DNA from 3 places in the Clostridium sp. DL-VIII genome. Region 3 is predicted to be linked to each of the others. Evidence: riboswitches for the same ligand, from Rfam matches in the RefSeq annotation. Region 3 holds a riboswitch; each other region holds the start of a gene.

Region 1 (7,519 bases), 160 kb from region 3:
CAACTATGGCTTACAAATGGTCTCGTTATATGAGTTAGTAGATATGGAGAAATATAACGGGGCAGCCTGGCTTTTGAAAAGTATTATAAATCAGAATAATCCAAATGGAACTGATGACAGTTTAGAGCAAGCTTCTTTGCTTTCACTTGCAACTAAACATGCTGTTGGAGAAGGCATGAATGTTATAGTTGAAGACAGTGCAAATTTCAAATTGGTTACAATAGATGAAATGGAATTGTATAGAATAATAATTAACATTACTAATAATGCAATAAGAGCAATGAACAAGGGTGGTACTTTAGTAGCAAAATCATTTCAAGATTTAAGTAATATAGTAATAACAATAGAAAACGATGGTGAAAAGATTCCGGAAGAAATTATTTATGAAATTTTTAATTCTGGTTTTACTACTAAGAGTAATAATGGCGAAAATCACGGGTATGGGTTATGTATAACAAAAGAATTAATTGAAAAGCACGGTGGTAAGATATCAGTTGAGAGTGATGATAATATAACTAAATTTACAATTAAGTTACCATTTAAGGAAGAGGTATAATTTTAATGTTTTCTTATTGAGGCAAGAGCATAGAGATAGATTATTTTCTGATTACCTTGCAAAAGAGTATAGAATTAAAGCAAAAATTTAATCTATGATTATGAAATAAAAGCAAAATAGATATTAAACAATAATATTTATTAATAAGTATTGATTGTGTATTAATGGTATGTTAAAATTATAGTAATCTAATATTAATATATATTCCTAAGTAAAGTTAGTAAACAAACTTTATTCAAACATTCCAAGAATAAGAGTAATAGGCAGTAGAAATATTGTTTATTACTCTTATTTTTGCATCTATAGATTTAATTGTGGAATTTAGCTTGAAATTTTATTTGGTGATAATTCATAGCGTTACGTAAAATAAAGGATAACTTGATAAGGGGGAACAAGTTATCCTGAAAACTGATTTATATATTATATTTCATATAAAAACAATTCATATAAATTGTTTATGATATTATTATAAACGGTATTTGTTACAACATTATGTCTAAAATATTAATTTAATATAAAAACTATTTCAAGAAAAGAAATAGTTAAATTTAATGTATTATATAAATTAACTTAAAACTTTATATATGCTATTTATATATAATTATGAGACCATGAATACTATATTAATACGACTGCGCGCTTCATCGTTAGGTTGTTGAATTCTTGACTGATTTGAAACCTGGCCAGTTTGAGTTCCAAGATCCAAGAGAATAACTCAATTGAGTAAAATAATGGATATTGACAATTTTAGTGAAAATATTATATGTTGTATATAGTAAAATATACAAAAATTGTTTTATGTAACATTAGGGAGGAATAATATGTCAAGGATAGACACGCTAATTAATGATATGGATATAAGTAATGTATCAGATATACATATTACATCAGGATTACGACCGATGGTAAGGATAGATGGAAATTTAGTGAATGTTTTTGAAAGAAGTATTCCCCATGAGGCTGTGGAGGAATGCATTAAAGAGTTAATACCAGAAAGTTATAATTATTTCTTAGAAAATGGTGAAATAGACTTTAAGTATAATAGAAAAGGTATTGGTAATTTCAGAGTAAATGCTTATAAGTGCAGGGAAGGATATTCTATATGTCTTAGAGTAATTAAAGAGACTATACCTAAACTAAAAGATTTAACAATGGCTCCTGCTCTTAAAAAATTCACGGAATTAAGTGATGGACTAGTGTTAGTTACTGGACCAACAGGATCAGGGAAAAGTACTACTCTTGCAGCAATGGTTAATGAAATAAATATGAGTAAAGAAAAACATATAATAACTTTAGAAGAACCAATTGAATATATATATGAGAACAATAGATCTATGGTAAACCAAAGAGAAATTGGGCAGGACACTAAGAGTTATGCAGATGGATTAAGAGCAGCACTTAGACAAGACCCAGATGTTATATTAGTTGGAGAAATGAGAGATCCAGAAACAATAGAAATAGCTTTAAGGGCAGCCCAAACTGGACATTTAGTTTTTTCGACTTTACATAACATGGGGGCAGCTAACAGTATATATAGAATTATAAACTCTTTTGAAGCTGGACATCAAAATGAAGTGAAGATTCAGTTATCGTCGCTATTAAAGGGAGTTGTTTCTCAAATTTTATTACCTAATGCATCGGGAGTAGGTAGAGTTGCAGCAATGGAAATAATGGTGTGTACTCCTAGCATAAGAAATTTAATTAGAGAAGGAAACTATGAACAAATAAATAGCTTCATTCAAATGGGTTCTAAGTTTGGAATGCAGACAATAGAGATGGATTTAAGAAGGCTTGTAAATGACAATTTTATATCCAGACAAGAGTATGAAAAGTGGGTACAAAATGATAGGTAGATATAATATATAAGTTTGAGTTAAATTTTAGTAAAAATCTATAGAAATTATGGAATGATTAGATATAATATGGTAATATGTAAATAAATTATATTTTATATATAATTATAAAATATAATTTATAAGAAATTGCTATAATATTGGTAAATATATATAAAATTAAATAATTATTGAAATTTGTAAATATTATTATTTATAAGAAATCAATATGGAAACAATGATTCATATATTTATTTTGGGCACTTTATATATGAGGAGTTAGTAGTGCAACCGGCCTTTGTTTTTTATTAAGGTCGGTATTTTTTTGCGCAAAAGTGGAAGTAAGCATTTAAAGAGATATTATTTATTGATAAATAATATTTAAATTCAAAACAATATCAAAAATATTGAAAAAATGTAATTTAAAGTATAAAATATAAATATGAAAATATTACATAATATTTTAAAAAATGGTAAAAAGGAGAGGTGATAGATTGGAAGTTGTCTTCATAGCTGTTTTAGGATTGGTTATAGGAAGTTTTTTGAATGTATGTATTTATAGAATCCCGATGGAACAATCAATTGCGTTTCCACCGTCACATTGTACAAACTGTAATCACAAATTAATGTCTTTAGATTTGATTCCGGTAATCAGCTATCTTTTTCTTGGAGGAAAGTGTAGATATTGCAAGGAGAAAATATCAGTAAGATATCCTCTTATAGAAATTCTTAATGCAGTATTATATTTACTAATATATTTTAAATTTGGATTAACCTTAATTACATTAAAGTATTGCATATTAGCATCAATTTTAATTGTAATTGGAATGATAGATTATGATACTCAATTTGTTTATACAAGTACAACACTTTTTGGTGGCATTATGGCATGTGTATTTATAATAATTCAAGCTGTTGTTTATAAAAATGGAATTCTTGACTTGATTTTAGGTGGAGCAATAGGATTCGTCATCATAGGTTTAATAGTATTTTTAACTAAAGGAATGGGTGAAGGTGATATTGAAATAGCAGCTATTTGTGGATTATTCCTAGGAGTTAAAGGGATTTTAATTGGATTATTTTTAGCAATAATAATAGGTGGGGGCATAGGAATAGTTATATTATTACTAAAATTAAAAAAAGCAAAGGAAAAGATAGCGTTTGGGCCATTTATAGCAGTTGGAAGTTTGATTTCTATGCTGTGGGGCGTTGAAATATTAAAAAGTTATTGGAGTTTTTTTGAGTAAAATGTAACATAATATTCACTTTCTTAACACTTACATGATTGAAAAATATTAGAAAAAATTTCAACTTATAAACATTAGGAAAAAAATTTTGTAAATAGAAAAGAAAGGTACGACCCAAAATGGCAACTGAAAAAAGAAGATTGGGAAATATTCTGGTAAATGCAGGCAAAATTACAGGATATCAACTACAAGAAGCGTTAAAATCTCAGAAAGCCTTAGGTAAGAAGCTTGGAGAAATATTAGTAGAAAGTAAGATAATCACAGAAGAAGACATAATAGAGGCAATAGAGCAGCAAACAGGAATTAAAAAAGTAGATTTAAATTTGATAAATTTTGATAGAAAAGCAATAACGTTAATACCACAAAATTTATGCGACAAATATATCTTAATTCCTTTTGGTTTTGATAATAATAGAATTAAAATTGCTCTCGCAGATCCATTAAACATTTTCGCAATTGATGATGTTGCAATATCTACAGGGTTTGAAATAGAATCCTTTATCTCTAAAAAAGACGATATTAAAAAATTTATAGGTATATACTATAGCAGTCAACAAGTTAATAATGCAGCCATGCAACTTTCTAAAGAAAGCACTAAAACAAGCAAAAGCATTAAAGCAGTAGATGAAATGAATGAAGTTAATAGTGCACCAGTTGTAAAGATGGTTGATTACCTTTTTAAGAATTCAATAGAGATGAAAACATCTGATATTCATATAGAACCATTTGAGCATGAAATAAGAATAAGATATAGAATAGACGGAAAGCTCCAAACGGTAAATACTCTAGGAATAGAAAGTTTGGGACCGCTAGTTACAAGAATAAAGATACTTGCAGGACTTAATATAGCAGAAAAAAGAATACCACAAGACGGAAGAATAATGGTTAATGTTGATGGTATGGAAATAGACCTTAGAGTTTCTATACTTCCAGTAGTTAATGGTGAAAAGATTGTTATAAGAATTCTAAATACAGGAGGATCTGTATTAGATAAAAAACAACTGGGAATGAGTGATGATAATATAAATAAATTGAATAGAATAGTATCAAATCCTCATGGAATAATTTTGGTTACAGGACCAACAGGAAGTGGAAAATCTACAACTCTATATTCTATATTAAATGAATTGAACTCTAGCAGTGTAAATATAATCACAGTAGAAGATCCGGTTGAATATACAATGAATGGAATAAATCAAGTAAGTGTTAATGAAAAAGCAGGATTAACATTTGCAAGTGGACTTAGAAGTATACTAAGACAAGACCCAGATATAATCATGATAGGAGAAATTAGAGATGAAGAAACCGCAGAAATAGCAACCAGAGCAGCAATTACAGGTCATTTAGTTTTAAGCACTCTTCATACTAATGATGCACCGTCATCCATAGCAAGACTTGTAGATATGGGAGTTAAACCATATTTAGTTTCTACTTCTGTTGTTGGGGTAATGGCTCAAAGATTAGTTAGAAAAATATGCAATAACTGCAAAAAAGAATACGAAGCTAGTGAATATGAAAAAGAAATTTTAGGACAAGATGTAAATGAGCCGTTAATTTTGTATAAGGGCAAAGGCTGTGGCTATTGCAATCAAACTGGATATTTAGGGAGAATTGGAATTTATGAAATTATGGAAATGACAAGAAAACATAGAGAAGCCATAAATTCGGGTGCAAATTCAGATATCATAAGAGATATTTCAATAGAAAATGGAATGAAAACTTTGGAAAGCGAATGTAAAGATCTGGTATTGCAAGGAATGACAACTATTGAAGAACTTTCAACAATAGCAACTTTATCAATTGACATTTGAAAAGAGGTGAGGGACATTGGGAAAATTTAAATATAGAGTTATGAACTCAGATGGGGAAAAAGTAGAAGGAACTTATGAGGCAAATTCTAAAAATGAGGTTATAGACTTTATTTCAGGTAATGGATATTATCCTTTAATGGTTGAGGAAATAACAGAAAGTGCTAGTATAAAAATAAAGTTTAATAAGAAAGTGAAAATTAAAGATATATCAATATTTTGTAGGCAATTTTACACTATGCTAAATGCAGGAGTACCAATTTTGGCATGTTTAGAGATATTATCGGATCAAGTAGAAAATCAAAAATTAAAGGAAACAATAAAAGCGGTAAATGAAGACGTTGAAAAAGGTGAAGTATTATCAGATTCCATGAGAAAACATCTAGATGTATTTCCAGAATTATTAATTTCTTTAGTAGCATCAGGAGAAGCAAGTGGTAACTTAGATGCAATAATGTTTAGAATGTCAACTCATTATGAAAAAGAAAATAAAATTAATAATAAAGTAAAAAGTGCAATGATTTATCCAATAATATTAAGTTTCGTAGCAGTTATAGCAGTTATATTTATATTAACTTATGTAATGCCAACATTTACTCAAATATTTGAAGATACTGGTACAAGCTTGCCTTGGAGTACTAAACTTTTACTTGGAGCAAGTAGTGGCATAAAAAACAACCTTATCTTTATCATAATATTTGTAATATTACTTACATTCGGACTTAATATATTTTTGAAGAGTGATAATGGAATATTGTTTACAAGCAATTTAAAATTAAAATTGCCTTTGTTAAAAAAGCTTAATCAAATGATTATAGTATCAAGATTTACTAGAACATTGTCTACGTTGATAGCAAGTGGATTACCACTTATAGATTCAATAGAAATTGTTTCAAATGTCGTAGGAAATAAAGTTGCTGAAGCTGCACTACTTAAGATAAAAGATAATGTAATGAGAGGGGAAAGCTTATATTCATCAATGAAAGAAAGTGAAGTTTTTCCGTCAATGTTATATTCAATGGTAAAAATAGGAGAAGAGACAGGTTCACTAGATGATATATTAAATAAAACAGCAGATTTTTATGATGAAGAATTAGAATCAATTATTCAATCTTCAGTAGCAATGATTGAACCAATTTTAATAATTGTCATGGGGATTGTACTTGGATTTATGATTATATCAATAATGTTACCAATGTTTGATAGTTACACTAAAATTCAATAAAATTGTTGATAATGCATAATGTGAGATCCAGAGTGCATTAAAATATATGAAATTTAGGAGGGTTAAAAATGAATTCATTACTAAACAAAAGGAAAAATGAATTACAAACAAATAAAAAGAAAGGATTTACGTTAGTAGAACTTATTATAGTTATTGCGATTATTGCAATATTAGTAGCATTAGCTATTCCTAAGTTTGGAGCTGTTATAGAAAATTCTAATGAAAAAGCAGATCAAGCAACAGCTAAGAATATTGCTACAATAGTAGCACAAGAAATAGCTAATGGAACAGCGCTTACTCCAGGACCAGTTACAACTGATGATGATGATGTGATAGGATCTAAACTAGATGGAACTAAAACACCAAAAGCTAAAAAGGCTGGAGAGGCAACAACTTTTACTTATGCAGTTGATGCTACTACAGGTAATATTACTGTAAGTTATACAAATGGGAAGGAAGTATATCCAGACTACGCAGCTGGCTCTAAGTAATTCATAATAAGGAATCAATCAAAACCATCTAAAATTCACGTGTAAGATTTAGTCTTACACGTGAAACTTAATCAATTAAAATGTATTTGGAGGGCTATATGAATATTAAAAATAAGAAAGATGATACAAAAGGAAATAAAAAAAAATTAGATATCAGAAATTTGTTAAACATGGATATAAGAGATTTGAAAATAAAGTTTTCAAAAAAAATAACTGTGCAAAACAACTTTGGTAGATACGAGAAAAAAAGAAAAATTATAGCCTTCGATATAGGAAGTTTTAATATAAAAATAGTAGTTGGGATGTACTATAAAAATGATTTAACTATAGATAAATATATTGTAATACCAACTCCAAAAG
Region 2 (7,519 bases), 720 kb from region 3:
TAGTAGTTCCAGGTTTTGCAAGCAGAGAAACGTTATTATATGGTCCAGAGATTAAATTTTATAGCAATAAAATTAATTTAGACAAAAATTTTGAGACGAATATAAAAGGTCTGCACTGTCTAGGAGATTCAAGTGGTTGGACACGAGGCTTGATGATGGCCTCAGCAATGGGTGTAATCATGGGAGAAAAGCTTTCAAATATTGAATAACACTGGGTTTAAATAAACTACTTTTGAAATTTATATATTAATGCTTTGTGATAACATACATTATAAAAACACTGACTCTATTTTTTGAAATGGAGAAGGTGTTTTTTGTTATTTAAAGATATTTTAAATGAATTTATTGAATTTATTTATGAATTGAAATTAAAAAATTATAGTAATAAAACTATTAATTCTTATATATCCGATATGAATTTATTTTTTTATGTCATAAAAGAAAAATATACAATAACACAATTAGAGGAATTAACTTTAATAATAATGAAAATATTTTAGTTGTAAAAGAATAAATAAAAAAAGAATGACTTATTTAGGGGAATAAGTCATTCTTTTTATTTGATAAGGGTAAATAATAATGCTTTAATTACTTTATGTTTTAAGTATATAAGATTATTGTGACAGTATTATGTCAATTATATTAACTCAATATAAACTATTAGTAAATTAAATACAAAATAAAAAGGATAACCATTTAATAGTTATCCTGAATACTGTGTTATATATATTATTATTATTATTTTAGGGGAAATAATAATGCTTTAACTATCATCATAGTTTTATTATATTACTGGTTTGTGACAGGATTATGTCAAATATATTAAATCAATATAAATTATAAATAAATATAAATAAAAGATAGAACGAGCCACTCGGTAGATAATAACAATTGTACATGCTATAATTAAATTATTAAAATACAAGATTTTGAAAGACAGAGGATTAAGTTTATGGAAATAAAAAATCAAATTCCAATATTTAAAATATTGGCAATATTATGTTCGGGGTTATTAGGGTATATAGCGGGTTTGTTTGTATACAGTTAAATATAAATATTATTATTGATAATAGACTAAGGAACTATAAAAATTTCTTAGTCTTATTTTTTATAACAATTAACCCAAAATGGTTATCCTACAATATAAGACGTAATAAGCAATTGAGTAAACAAATTGAACAGTGGAAAATTGCCTAAAGCATTAATAGTAAATAATTCCGGAAATGCTGTAGGCGACACATATATTATTTTTGCGGTACACTACGGTAATTATACATGTTTATTGTGTATGCAAACTGGATATACAAGAATTGCATACAAGTCTTTAACTAACAGCTAGTACAAATGATAGTGCTGAAGAAATTTCAAATTCTACTGATTCGATTAAGTTGCACAAATAGCCATATAAGGTAGATTCGGATAAAAATGTTTAGTCTGCTTTTATTTTTCATAATCAATAATTTTAAATTTATTGATTTTTTTGCATTAATGTAATAATATATACATACAAAGATATAAAATTATACAAAAATATAAAAAATGTGGAAACGGTGAAAAATTCTCTCTATATGGGCACTTTGAGAATTTGGAGTTAATAGTGCAACCGACCAATTTAAGCTAATATTTTTTGATTAGTTTAAGTTGTTTTTTTTTGTTCATATTATGAAAATGGTATTAATATTAGAAAATTAAGTATTAGATTTAGTATGGAATTTATATTATAAAATGAAAAAGAGAGGTTGAAAAATATGAATGAAAAGCAAAAAAATATATTAGTAGTTGAGGATAATTCAAGTGTTAGAAAGTTTATAAGGCTTATTTTAGAAAAGGCAAATTATAATGTATATGAAACCTGCGATGGCGAAGAAGGCACTGAGATATATAAAAAATTAGGTAACATTGATTTGGTGATTACGGATATATATATGCCAAAAAAAACTGGATTGGAACTTGTAGTAGAACTAAGAGAAGAAAATAAAGACATAAAAGTAATTGTCCTTTCAGATGGTGGGGAGAATAATTTTTCTAATGAATTACGTGTTTGCGAAGCATTAGGTGCTACTTATTTTATAAAAAAAGACATGATTATTGATGAGCTAACTAAACTAGTAAATAAAATACTTTCAGAATAATATATAATTATGAATATAAGCATATTGAAGAACTTAGTTATAAAAGAGTGTAAGCTTTGCCGGGCTCTTTTTATCTTTTAAAATAATAATTATTATTAGTATATATTGAATATTTAGTAATAATGTGTTATTATATAAACAAACATAATAATACTAATAGATATTCCCAAGTCTATTAGAAAACATCTATATTTACAAAATAAGAGTAGTAGAGAGGAATCTTTATTGCTCTTATTTTTTGTTTAAATTTTATATTGAAATATATGAATTAATATGCTCTACAATATAATAAAACATTGTATGATGATAACATACAAATAAGAAAAAAATAGAGTGAGTTTGATATATAAATAGTTCTTAAACGCTGTATTTTTTATAACATTCATTTATAAGATATAAAATTTCTATGTTGTTTAATACAAGAGTAAAAAATATAGAAATATGCAGAATTAAAGAATCTTATATATAAGAAAATAGAATGTGTTGATACATGATAAGCACCCTAAAGAAAGATATGTAGGTATATCTCCGTATTTAAAAAAGAGATTATTAAATATAAAAGAATTAGATAGGACCATATTAAAAATAAGAATGTAAAAGATGTCTACTACTTTTTATCGTAGTGTTAAAAATGCTTTTAGACTGCTATATAAATAGAGACGTAAATAAAGCCAATGCTAGTTAAAGTAAAGTAGTTATTCTAAAAGTTAGTTAAAATTAGCTTTTGGAAGTTTTGAATGATAAACTTCATGCATTATCTTATGATATATAACAATGTGCTTGTCTAAGTTTTGAGAAATAATAATAACAAATTTATTATTAGGTAAAAGAAAATTTAACATTTTATTTAGAATAGATTTTCTTAAAAATATTCTAAATTTTAACTGAAACAATTTTAACTTAATCATAATAACACCTCTTTTTACTAATTTATACATATAGTTATTATAAACTACATGAAACGATTTTTTCAAAATAAACTATAATGCAAATTATGACATGTATTTACAATTTTATGCTGGAATATAATAATATGTATAGTAAATACCTCTTACTAATTATGTAAGTTTACCATGTTATTGTTACAGTTATGTTACAACAATATGGTAAAATTGTATTTTACTAAGTAAAAAAATTCGCTGAAATATAAAAAAGTATAATAATTAATGAATGTACATAAGATATGCTTAAGTAATATTTGGAGGTAGAATTATGGATGAAGAAATAATAATTCAGCACATTCAAGTTTTATGTAATGAAAATAAATTGTTATATTCAAATAATAAGATAGTTATAGCACCAGATTTTGAAATAGAAGTTCGTATAAATTTAAATCGAAAAAGTATCCATTTTCAGGAATATATTGATGAGAGCGGCTTTAATAGCTGCAGTATAAATTATACTATAAATAGAATGTATAGGTGTTATTATTTGGATAAATACAAAGATTTTAGTGAATTAGGAAATGCCATAGAATATTATATTAAAATAGTATTAGAAAATTATAAGAAAGCATTTAAAAGCTAACAAGAAAAGAAGTGTGTTTAATTTTATATGTTAATGAAATAAAGATAGACTGAGTATTTTGTGAGAGTCTATCTTTATTTTAGTAATAGAATTTATTTAATATTAATCATATAAGCCAGCGTTTATTAGTCTTTTTCTAATTTGAGGCCCTATCAAGGAAGAGAGTAATATTTTTATTATATCTCCAGGAATAAAAGGGATAACACCAGCAGAGAAAGCTGCATTAAAAGGAATCTTTGCAACATATGCTAGCCAGGTAGTACCAAATAAGTATGTAACTATGGTACCTAATGTCATTCCTATAAAGCACATATAGATTTTACCTGAAAATCTATCAATAAATAAGCCGCTTATAAATGCCATAAAAATAAATCCGATCAAATAACCACCTGTTGGTCCAGCTAGCTTAGCAAATCCGCCAGAAAATCCTGAAAATACTGGAAGCCCTATAACACCTATTAAAAGATAAACTATGTAGCTAATAGTTCCCTTTTTTTGCCCTAATGAATATATTGCAATATAAATTACCAAATTAGTCAATGAAATTGGTACTAGTCCAATTGGTAGTGAAAAAGGTCCTAAGACGCAAGTAACAGCTGTCATTACAGCAATTAAAGTCAATTGACGAGTGCTCATTTTATTAGTATTTTCCATAATTTCAGTCTCCTTATAATTTTGTATTAAATGTTATTTTATTTTTCAATGTTAAAGCCAAGGTTTGTTAGCATAATTTTATCTTGGTATGTATTATTTCCTACTGTAGTTAACATATCTCCAGTAATTGTTGCATTAGCACCGGAACAGAAAATTCTTTTGCCGCCATTTTTGAAATAGCTTCTTCCAGCAGCCATACGAATATATGATGTCGGATTTAAGTAACGAAAAATTGCTATTGTACGCAAAATAGCTTCTATAGAAATTCTTTTTACAGTTTCTAAAGGAGTGCCTTTTATAGGCATTAATACGTTAATTGGTATAGATACAACATTAAGTTCGTATAAGCTCACTGCCATGTCAATTCTGTCTTCCCAAGTTTCACCCATTCCTATTATTCCACCAGAGCAAACTTTAAATCCAGCTTTTTGAGCTAGTTTAATTTCTCTTATCTTGTCCTCATATGAATGTGTAGTACAAATATTGTGAAAGTTTCTTTTTGAAGTTTCAATGTTTGAATGATACATTGTGACTCCGGCTTCTTTTAAACGAATAAATTCTTCTTCTGATAGAAATCCATGTGAAGCACATAAATTTATTGAACATTCTCTTTTCATTCTTTTATAAGCTTGTACAGCTTTATCAAAATCTGCACCATTTAAAGCTCTTCCTGCTGTTACTATAGAGTAACGATGAACACCATTTGCTTCATTTCTCTTACAATCTTCTAGTATTATGTCTGGATCTAAAAAGCCATACTCCTTAATTTCAGTATTGTGATGAGCAGATTGAGCACAAAATTTACAGTTTTCGCTGCATCCACCGCTGCGCCCATTAATTATGGTACAAAGATCAACTTTATCACCACATAATTTTTTACGAATTTTATCAGCTCCCATGCATAGCTCTTCTAAATCTGTAGTTAGTAAAAATTTTAAATCATCGCTTCTGTTTAGGCGCCTGCCGTTTATAATCTCTTCGGTTAATTCTTTCATATCTAGTCACTCCCAAATTTCATTTCAAAACAAATTTAAAATTAGTATAGTATTATTACGGTATATTGTCAACCTTATTAAAAATAAAAGTTGACGATTTAAAGGGCATAGTATTTTAGAATTTAGCCAAAATACACAGTTATAGTCTAGATAAAAATAGAGTATGAGGAAGACATTAATTACTTATTTTAACATGCATTAAATCAGTATTAGATAGGAATAAATAAAAAGCCAAAGTTTTATCTTTAAGATTTGGCTTTTTATTTAATGGTTAGAAGGGAAAATAAGAAAATTAATTTTACATAATACTTTTCATGTAGATTTATATATATATTGTTAAAGAATCTCATGTAGATTTTTAATCTATTAAAGCTAGAATTTCATCAACACCTTTTTTATATCCTCCGCCTTCTCTTAAAGATTCACCAATTTTTTTGCTGTTTATTTTAAAATCCATATTAGAAAGAACTTTAGTTACTGAATCATTTAATATTTCTGGGGTGATCTCATTTTTGTCAAGAACAATTCCAGCACCAAGTTCAGCAACTCTATTAGCTACAAAGGGCTGATCCACAGATTGAGGAATAAGAATAAGCGGGATATCGTAATATAAACCTTCATTTGTACTATTCATACCCCCATGAGTAATAAATACATCAGAATGTTTTAGTATTTCAAGCTGTGGTACATAATTACGGACAATAAAGTTTGATGGAATATCGCTTAAACTAGTAATATCAGTATTTTTACCCACAGACATAATAACTTTGACATCCATATTACTAAAAGCTTTAAAGCAGTTTTCGTAAAAATCTATAGAATTATTGAATATTGTTCCTAAGGAGATATAAACAATCTTTTGATTGTCATTTTTTAAGTCGATATTAATGTCCTCGTTCCTATTAATTATAGATGGACCAATAAATTTATAACTCTCATCAAAGTTATCTCCATAAGGCTGAAAATACCTAGAAGTGTATACGAGGTTAATCATACCTCTTTTGGTGAATCTATTGGAGAAATCAGGGAAGTTAATATTATATTTTTCCTTTAGTTCACTTATAAAGTTTTTATAAGTTGAGCTATTTAAAATTTCTTTCATTTTGGGTTTGAAACCTTGAAATCTACGTTTAAGTTCATCAGAAAGTGGTGATTTGAATACATTTTCTATTAGTTCTTTATTTATTGCAAATGTGGTGGTTGAAGTAATGGTAGGAATCTTTAGTGCTTTTCCTATTTCCTTACCTAAAATGAATGACGAATCGTAAATTACATAATCATATTTTTCATTTGAATTAAAAACAACTTCAACTATTTCTTTAAATGTGTTTAAAGCGTTTAATAAGCCTTCATTGCTTTCTAAATCTAATCCACAATTAATAAAATTTGATACATTAAATGAATTTCTATGACCAATAAATTTAGCACCTGTTTTCTCAATTTTATCTCTAAATTCTTCACCAGCTATATATGTAACATGTTCTCCGCTATTAATTAAATCTTTTACTATACCTATGGTTGGGTTAATATGTCCATGACCTAATATATTTATAAACAATGCTTTTGACACTTCTATCACTCCTTCACTTGGGTATAATCAAATAAATAACAAGTTCATTTGCCTTAAACATAGTTAATTTCTATATGAATAAATCTATTAGCTTTTAATATTTTGATACAAAAAGTTTATAATATGTGTTGTATATTTTAGAGAAGTTGGATTTCGCTAATAAGAAAATATAATTTTAAAATTAATGTAATTATAAGTATCTTATATTAAAACAAACAATTTAAACAAAAAAATAAAGCCAATACCTTAAAAGTATTGACTAAATCTTTCGAAACATTATATCCAAAATACCGGTACTCTAATTTTGACGCCTATCTCTCGATAGGTGGGTGCCCTCACAGATGTTTCAATCGCCTTCAATGCCGAACAAAAGGACTCACAAGAAAGTACATTTCTTCATCTAAATATTGAACTCCCAAAATGTAAATGTAGGTTCAAAATAAGAGCTTAACGAATATTCCAGAAATAATAACCAAAATCATCTACAAAGTAGTTGTTTTCTTGATGTGAGATTATAATAACATATTTAAAATTTTCATGCAAGCAATAATTTTATAGAAATTTAAACCAAAGGAATCAGCATGTAGATAACTATTGAGGTTTAAGGCACAATCAAAAAAATAACAGGCCAGTATGCTTAC
Region 3 (7,519 bases):
AGGGAAGGCAGCAAGATATTTTGCAACGGATATTTGCGACGGAATGGCACAAGGACATGATGGAATAAATTATTCTTTAGCATCTAGAGATACACTTACATCATTAATTGAAATACATGCCAATGCAACACCATTTGATGCAGGAGTATTTATCTCAAGTTGTGATAAAGCAGTTCCATCACATCTTATGTCAATTGGAAGATTAAATATACCTTCTATTATTGTAACAGGAGGAGTAATGGAAGCTGGACCAGATTTATTGACTTTAGAGCAGATTGGTGCTTATAGTGCAATGTGTCAGCGTGGAGAAATAACAGAAGAAAAATTAACTTATTATAAAGAACATGCATGTCCATCATGCGGAGCATGCTCATTTATGGGAACAGCAGCTACAATGCAGGTTATGGCAGAAGCCTTAGGATTAATGCTTCCAGGAAGTTCATTAATGCCAGCTACTTGTGAAGATTTAAAAGATGTTGCTGTAAAAGCTGGTAGACAAGCTGTTGAATTAGCTAAAATGAACCTTCGTCCAAAAGATATGGTAACAATTAAATCTTTTGAAAACGCTATATTAGTTCATGCAGCTATATCTGGATCTACTAATTCATTATTACATTTACCAGCAATAGCACATGAATTTGGATTATATATAGATGAAGAAACTTTTGATAGATTACACAGAAACGCACATTATTTATTAAATATACGTCCAGCTGGAAAATGGCCAGCTCAATATTTCTATTATGCTGGTGGTGTACCTGCAATAATGGAAGAAATTAAAGATCAGCTTCATTTAGATGTAATGACTGTAACAGGTAAAACTTTAGGTGAAAATCTTGAAGAATTAAAAACAAACGGATTTTATGAAAAATGTAATGAATATCTTGAAAAAGTTGGAGTTAAAAAAGAAGATATTATTCGTCCTTTTAATGATGCTATTAGTACTAATGGTTCAGTTTCAATATTAAAAGGAAATATCGCTCCAGAAGGTGCAGTAGTAAAACATTCTGCAGTTCCAAAAGAAATGCATGAAGCTATATTAAAAGCAAAACCTTTTGATAGTGAAGAAGAAGCTATTGATGCTGTATTAAAGAAAGTAATTCGTCCAGGAGATGCGGTATTTATAAGATATGAAGGACCAAAGGGAAGCGGAATGCCTGAAATGTTCTATACAACAGAAGCAATTTCTTCTGATGAGGAATTAGCTGCAAGTATAGCATTGATAACTGATGGTAGATTCTCTGGTGCATCTAAAGGTCCTGCAATTGGACATGTATCACCAGAAGCAGCAGTAGGTGGACCAATCGCGCTAGTTGAAGAAGATGATTTGATTGAAATTAGTATTCCAAAGAGAAGTTTACAGATTGTTGGTGTAAAAGGTAAGAAATGTAGTGAAGAGGAAATTCAAAAAATACTTGAGGAACGTAAGAAAAATTGGAAACCAAGAAAATCAAAATATGAATCTGGTATTTTAAAGATTTTTTCAGATCATGCAGTATCTCCAATGAAGGGTGGATACATGAAATAATTAATTCTGTGCATGGACTTGTGGGTGTATTAATTATAAATGCTTTGATTTAAATACATAAAATAAGGTTCAAATATTTCAGTAAAGTGATGTCTTAAAGCAATTAATGATTATTTTAAGACATCTTTTTATTAAAAAAGACTTTAGGAATAATATTTGGAGCATGGTGTTTTGTATTTACTGCTTTTGCATGTATTGGTGGAATGTATTCACAAGATACATTTCAATTGGTGCTTAACATTATAACTCCATTTGTATTACTTGGATTAGGTTTGATTCTGCCTTATTTTGCAAGAAGAGAGAAGCGTATTTAGTTAGTATGTAAATTTATTTGCTGAAAACTATTATAAAGTCAACGAGTTAAATACATCAGTATACTTAATTATAAAACCGTGTCAACTAAGTTTGGCACGGTTTTAATTTTTTATGAATCAAGGTTTATTTAAAAGAATAAATATAGATATGGATAAGAAATGAGAAAGTGGTGCATAATTCAATAAAAGACGTAGTAACTAGGGAATTAGATATGGTATAATTTTGAACAAGGAATACGATAGAAAATTATATTTTTTGTAATTATGAGGGGGATTATGGATAAAAAATTATATTTATCGGCAACTGACAAAAAAATAGCAGGAGTATGTGGTGGATTTGCTGAATATTTTGGATTAGATTCTACTCTTATTAGAATCGGGTATTTAGCAATGATTTTATTAGCAGGTACAGGAATACTTTTCTATATTATCTGTGCTTTGGTTATACCTAAAAAGCCAGTGGAATAAAAAATTAATCTTAATTTGATAAGTATGTCTATTCACAAAGGAGGAATTAGAAATGGAACAGATAAATAATATCTTGGATAAAGCGCCAATTCATTTAACTACAAATACAATAGTTCTTGCAGCGGTGGCTATCATTGCAGTATACATTTTAATAAAGGCTATAAGTGGTATTATTAAAATAGCTGCCATTATAGGAATATGCTACTTTGTATTAATGTCTCTTCAAAGTACAAATCTTGTTAATATACCAGGTGTAAGAGATGCCTATACAACAATAGAAAAATATATTCCTTCAAAAGAAGTATGGACAAATGCGGTTGATAAAGCAGAGAAAATAAATAAAGTGGTTAATGATTTGAATTAGTAGCTTAAGGAGGCAAAATATGAAAACTTCAACTCATAGAATAGCAATTCCTTCGATCCTTGAAGTAGGAAAAGGGAATATTAACAGTATAGGTACATTTATTAAGAAAGGAATGTTTAAAAAGGTTTCGATATATTTTGGGGAAGGTATAGAAGAGTTATTTGGTGATGCCATATGTAGTTCGTTAAAGGAAGCTGATATTCAAATTTCTCAAACTGGAACCATATCAGATATAAAATTTGAGGAGGTTAGTATAAAGGCTTTTGAAATATCAAATGATGTTGAAGCGTTAATCGGAGTAGGTGGAGGGAAAGCCATTGATGCAGTGAAATATATGAGCTTTTTAAAAAAAATACCATTCATCAGTATTCCAACATCAACTTCTAATGATGGATTTTCAAGTGCTGGTGCATCACTACTGGTTAATGGGAGGCGTATGTCTCTTCCAGCTAAAACTCCGTATGGAATAATTGTAGATATTGATGTCATTAAAGGCGCACCTGAAAAATTTATATTTTCAGGAATAGGAGATTTGATATCTAATATCACTGCTTTACATGATTGGAAATTTGAAGAAGAGAATGGGAAAGCAATTATTGATGATTTTGCAACTATGATATCTAAAAAGGCAGTAAATAGTTTTGTAAGAACCGAATTTAAAAGCATTAAAGATGATCTGTTTCTGAAAGAGCTAGTTGATTCTTTAACCTTAAATGGGATTTCTATGGAGATTGCAGGAGATAGTTCTCCAGCCTCAGGATCAGAACATTTAATTTCACATGCTCTAGATAAATTTCTTGAGCATCCTGAACTTCATGGGATACAAGTTGGTATTGCAACATACATTATGGCAAAGGTACAAGATCATAGATCTGAAAGAATAACAAAAGTATTAAAGGAAACAGGTTTTTTCGAGTATGTTAAAACATTAAAATTAAAAAAGGAAGATTTCAGAAGAGCTATAGATGAGGCTCCGCTTATAAAGCCTAATAGATATACATATATTCATGTTGAGGAAAATAGAATACTTGCTAAAAAGATAGTTGATGAAGATGAAGTGTTAAATAATATCTTAATATAAAGTATATATGCTGCTTCATAAATAAAGCTGAATAAATATTTAGATGAAGGCAAAACTAATCGTGTATTTATTAATAATTAGAGGAGGCAGGTTTATGAAAAAATTGGAAAAAGGTGAACATGAGAAAGCAATGGAGAAAGCTAAGAAAATGCTTGATAAAGGGTGCGGAATGAGTGAAATAGTAAAAGAAACTAATTTAAGTGAGGAAAATGTGCTGAAAGCAAAAAGAAAATGGGAAGAGTTATCATAAAAATTATTAATAAACAATTAATTTGTTATTTATAAGTTGAATAATAAAACTTACTTTATATAACTATCAATATGTCGCAAAGATTTAATAGCGATATGTTGATAGTTTTTTTATTTAAAAATATAATTATCTATGAATAAATATGCAATAATAATGAATATAGTGTATAATATAATTATATTATTAGAAATAGAGGGAACTACTATGAATAGCATTATATATCAATATATAGATTATACAAATGAAAAATTTAAGGAAGTGATAGATTTAAGATTTAATATTTTATTTAAACCATATAGCAAAATTAGTAAATATGATTACGATGAATTTGATCATATAAGTTTTCATTTAGTGGCATTAAGGGAAGATAAAGTTATAGGATACTCAAGAATGACTAAAGTAAATGATAAAGGCAAAATCACTAACGTAGTTGTTAATCCGGAATACATAAAAAAAGGAATTGGATTTGAAATGATGAAAAGGCATATTTTTAAGGCTGAAGAAAATAATATTGGGCATTTATACTTAAATGCAAGGGCAGACACCATCAATTTTTATAAAAAAATCGGATTTGAGTGTAAAGAAGACATGTTTTTATCTGAGAAAAGCGGATTGATGCTGCAGAAAATGTGCTATGAAGTGAATTTAGTAAGATAGTATTAGAGAAAGGATAAATTTGATATAGATTATAAGGTGTTTTTGAATTATTACATGCATATGAAAAATATTTAAGTCTAGATTGAATATAACGGAACAGAAGGAATTATTGTAGAAATATGCAACTAATATTGAAAAATGTAAGAAAATGGAGTAGTATATAGTGTATATATTGATAATAGTACACTTATTGAAAGGTAAGGTCACAAAGCCATGGGTCTAAGGAATGTTATGTCTATGATTGCCAGGCTACTAAGAGGAAGTTGTTAAGAATAAATGTTTATGCTTTTATTAGGTGTCTATTATTAATTAATAGGCACTTTTTCTATGTATAGGAACTATCTGAAGGGGAAGGATTAATAAAAGTTTGTTTTTTATAAACTAATGGAAAATAGTTTTTTGAAATTAGTGATGTCAATGCTTATTGGAGTATTAATTGGTTAAAAGGTCACAAAAAAGAGAGTAGCACATGCATTTTTTATTTGTATTAATTAAAAATGTATATTTATAAAAAGTAATGTAAAGTGAGGGAAAAGTTATGGGAGTAAGATTAAGTTGTATTGATGTCTGTCATGGTTCTAAAGTTGTTTCAAATGATTTTTACATAAAGCATTTCGAACAACAAGATAAGGATGTGAGACATTTGTTAGAAGATGTAATGGGAAGAGATAAGAGATATATGTTTGATGAAGGCGAGAATTCTCTATCCTTATCCATAAAAGCTGCAAAATCTGTGTTAGATAAAGCAGGTTTGCAGGGGAGTGATATAGATGTATTAGTTTATTCGTCGATATTATCGGAATATGTATCACCTCCAACATCGATTTTGTTGCACAAAGAATTAAATTTAAAGGAAAATGTAATGTGCTTTGATATGAATGCAAACTGTGCAGGCATGGGAGTTGCTTTGGAGAATATATCAAATTATTTAATGTCCTCTAAACATGCAAAGATGGCTCTAATAGTTGGATGCGATGATGATAATTCCTTATGTGATACTAATAATGAAATATGTTATGGAAATTATGGACATGCTGCATGTGCAATAATCTTAGAAAAAGTAGATGAGAATTGTGGGGTGATTGACACTGAATATTATATAAATACAGAAGTTAGTGATAAAGTTTTGTATCCAAGTAATGGTTTTTCAAGTTTTTTTAAATCTAAAAATGTTGATGAACTTTGGTTAAAATGGACACCATTTGATACAGGAGTATTTATGTATCCTGCTACAGAAATAATGACGAAAGTCATAAAAAATGCAGGATTAACTAAAGATGATATCAGTATGTTTTGTTTATCACAACTTGCATTTACTAATACGAAGAAAATAAGAGAACTTATGGATTTAGAGGATGATAAAACAATATATATAGGGAATGAGTATGGATATACAGGTACTACTAGTCCGTTTATAGCATTATATGAATCCATAGAACGAGGCAAAATTAAGAGGGGAGATTATATTGTATTTTGGACATTCGGAGCAGGCTCTCAGAGTATAGTAATGCTATATAAATATTGAAATATAAATAATTAATGTAATATATAGGGGGTAAAAATGGATAAAAAAGAAAGTTTTAAAATAAGGTTCAATAAGAAGACGCTTAAATTTGTGTTAATAATATATATGATATGTTGCGTCCTGTCATTTATATTCTATTGTGGTTTGAAATTATTTGGCTTTAATGATGCTATAAGTGTAAAATCTTTAATATTACTAGGAATATTTGTTGCTATTTATGCTATAGTGCTACATAAGTGTTATAAGCTTACACTTGCTAAAAATGGCTTTAATATCAAAGCTTTTAATGTAACAAAGGGGATACTTTTATTTATAACTTATTTTCAATATTTATATTTAAACTTTACAATGCACTTAAATTCTTTATGGCTAGTAATTTTCTTCTTTACTATTCTTGGAGCGTTATTTTTTGATGTAAAAATGATTAGTGCATCGATAATTTTGAGTATTATATGTCAAGTTATAGTTTTTATAAACAATCCTTCAATTTTTTTAGCTAAAGAATTTACAGTGGCAGAAGCATCTATGACAATTATTACAATTCTGATAACTTTAACATTAGTTTTTGTTGTCGTATATTTTGCATCAAGTTTGTTAGAATCAATTGGCGAAAAAGAAAGTCAAGTAGAGGAAGAGAAGGAAAAAATATTAAATTTGTTCCAAAGTATAACTCAAATTTCAAATACGGTTTTAGCATCAAGTGAAAATTTAAGTGTTGCTATTGAAGAACAAACGAGCTCTCTTTTAGAAGTATCAGGAACAAGTCAATCTATGTCAAAAGACTCAGGTGAAATGTTAAACAAATCAAATAAGAATAAGGAAATATTAAATACATTACTAAGTGCTAATGAAGTAGTTACTAATAAAACAAAAGATAATGAAACTAAAGTAAAAGAGTTTATTGAAATTACTGATAAAAATCAAGAGGCTTTAAATAATACACTGTCAATTATTAATGATATAAAGAATAATATACAAGATACTTTTAAGTCTACAAATGATTTGGAACAAAAATCAAGAGAGGTAGATGAAATATTAAAGCTTATTGGAGATATATCAGAGCAGACAAATCTTCTTGCATTAAATGCATCAATTGAGGCGGCAAGAGCTGGAGAATATGGTAAGGGATTTGCAGTTGTAGCAGAGGAAATAAGAAAATTAGCAGAAGGAACAAAGGAATCACTTAATCAGGTAAGTGCAATAGTGGAAGAATTGAAAAACAATATAAATTTAGTTCAAAGACAAATGACTGATAATAATGAAAAGTCTCAAGTAGGGAATAATATTATTAATGAAACTGTAAAAGGAATAAATAATATGACTTCAAATTTA

What was found. A riboswitch is a leader RNA that binds a small molecule or an ion and turns the genes downstream of it on or off. The one in region 3 is predicted to bind cyclic di-GMP.
Region 1: another riboswitch for cyclic di-GMP. It lies ahead of CDLVIII_RS23965 (A24 family peptidase); the one in region 3 lies ahead of CDLVIII_RS23370 (3-oxoacyl-[acyl-carrier-protein] synthase III C-terminal domain-containing protein).
Region 2: another riboswitch for cyclic di-GMP. It lies ahead of CDLVIII_RS20055 (response regulator); the one in region 3 lies ahead of CDLVIII_RS23370 (3-oxoacyl-[acyl-carrier-protein] synthase III C-terminal domain-containing protein).

What each region holds. Positions count from the first base shown of each region.
Region 1 is NZ_CM001240.1:5,223,802-5,231,320, reverse strand. It holds gene CDLVIII_RS23975 (ATP-binding protein) at 1-556, shown strand, start outside; partial or broken gene CDLVIII_RS32350 (MFS transporter) at 1,161-1,283, opposite strand; gene CDLVIII_RS23970 (PilT/PilU family type 4a pilus ATPase) at 1,378-2,409, shown strand; cyclic di-GMP riboswitch class II at 2,611-2,692, shown strand; gene CDLVIII_RS23965 (A24 family peptidase) at 2,883-3,635, shown strand; gene CDLVIII_RS23960 (GspE/PulE family protein) at 3,755-5,446, shown strand; gene CDLVIII_RS23955 (type II secretion system F family protein) at 5,463-6,668, shown strand; gene CDLVIII_RS30265 (prepilin-type N-terminal cleavage/methylation domain-containing protein) at 6,737-7,159, shown strand; gene pilM (type IV pilus assembly protein PilM) at 7,258-7,519, shown strand, end outside.
Region 2 is NZ_CM001240.1:4,343,753-4,351,271, reverse strand. It holds gene CDLVIII_RS20065 (FAD-dependent protein) at 1-209, shown strand, start outside; gene CDLVIII_RS20060 (hypothetical protein) at 315-500, shown strand; cyclic di-GMP riboswitch class II at 1,535-1,618, shown strand; gene CDLVIII_RS20055 (response regulator) at 1,749-2,132, shown strand; gene CDLVIII_RS20045 (hypothetical protein) at 3,345-3,659, shown strand; gene CDLVIII_RS20040 (biotin transporter BioY) at 3,762-4,313, opposite strand; gene bioB (biotin synthase BioB) at 4,352-5,308, opposite strand; gene CDLVIII_RS20030 (macrolide family glycosyltransferase) at 5,667-6,878, opposite strand; RNA gene ssrS (6S RNA) at 7,154-7,347, opposite strand.
Region 3 is NZ_CM001240.1:5,068,603-5,076,121, reverse strand. It holds gene ilvD (dihydroxy-acid dehydratase) at 1-1,528, shown strand, start outside; partial or broken gene CDLVIII_RS30895 (amino acid permease) at 1,669-1,842, shown strand; gene CDLVIII_RS23390 (PspC domain-containing protein) at 2,119-2,310, shown strand; gene CDLVIII_RS23385 (hypothetical protein) at 2,363-2,674, shown strand; gene CDLVIII_RS23380 (iron-containing alcohol dehydrogenase family protein) at 2,694-3,755, shown strand; gene CDLVIII_RS31605 (hypothetical protein) at 3,850-4,005, shown strand; gene CDLVIII_RS23375 (GNAT family N-acetyltransferase) at 4,210-4,662, shown strand; cyclic di-GMP riboswitch class I at 4,833-4,919, shown strand; gene CDLVIII_RS23370 (3-oxoacyl-[acyl-carrier-protein] synthase III C-terminal domain-containing protein) at 5,201-6,187, shown strand; gene CDLVIII_RS23365 (methyl-accepting chemotaxis protein) at 6,224-7,519, shown strand, end outside.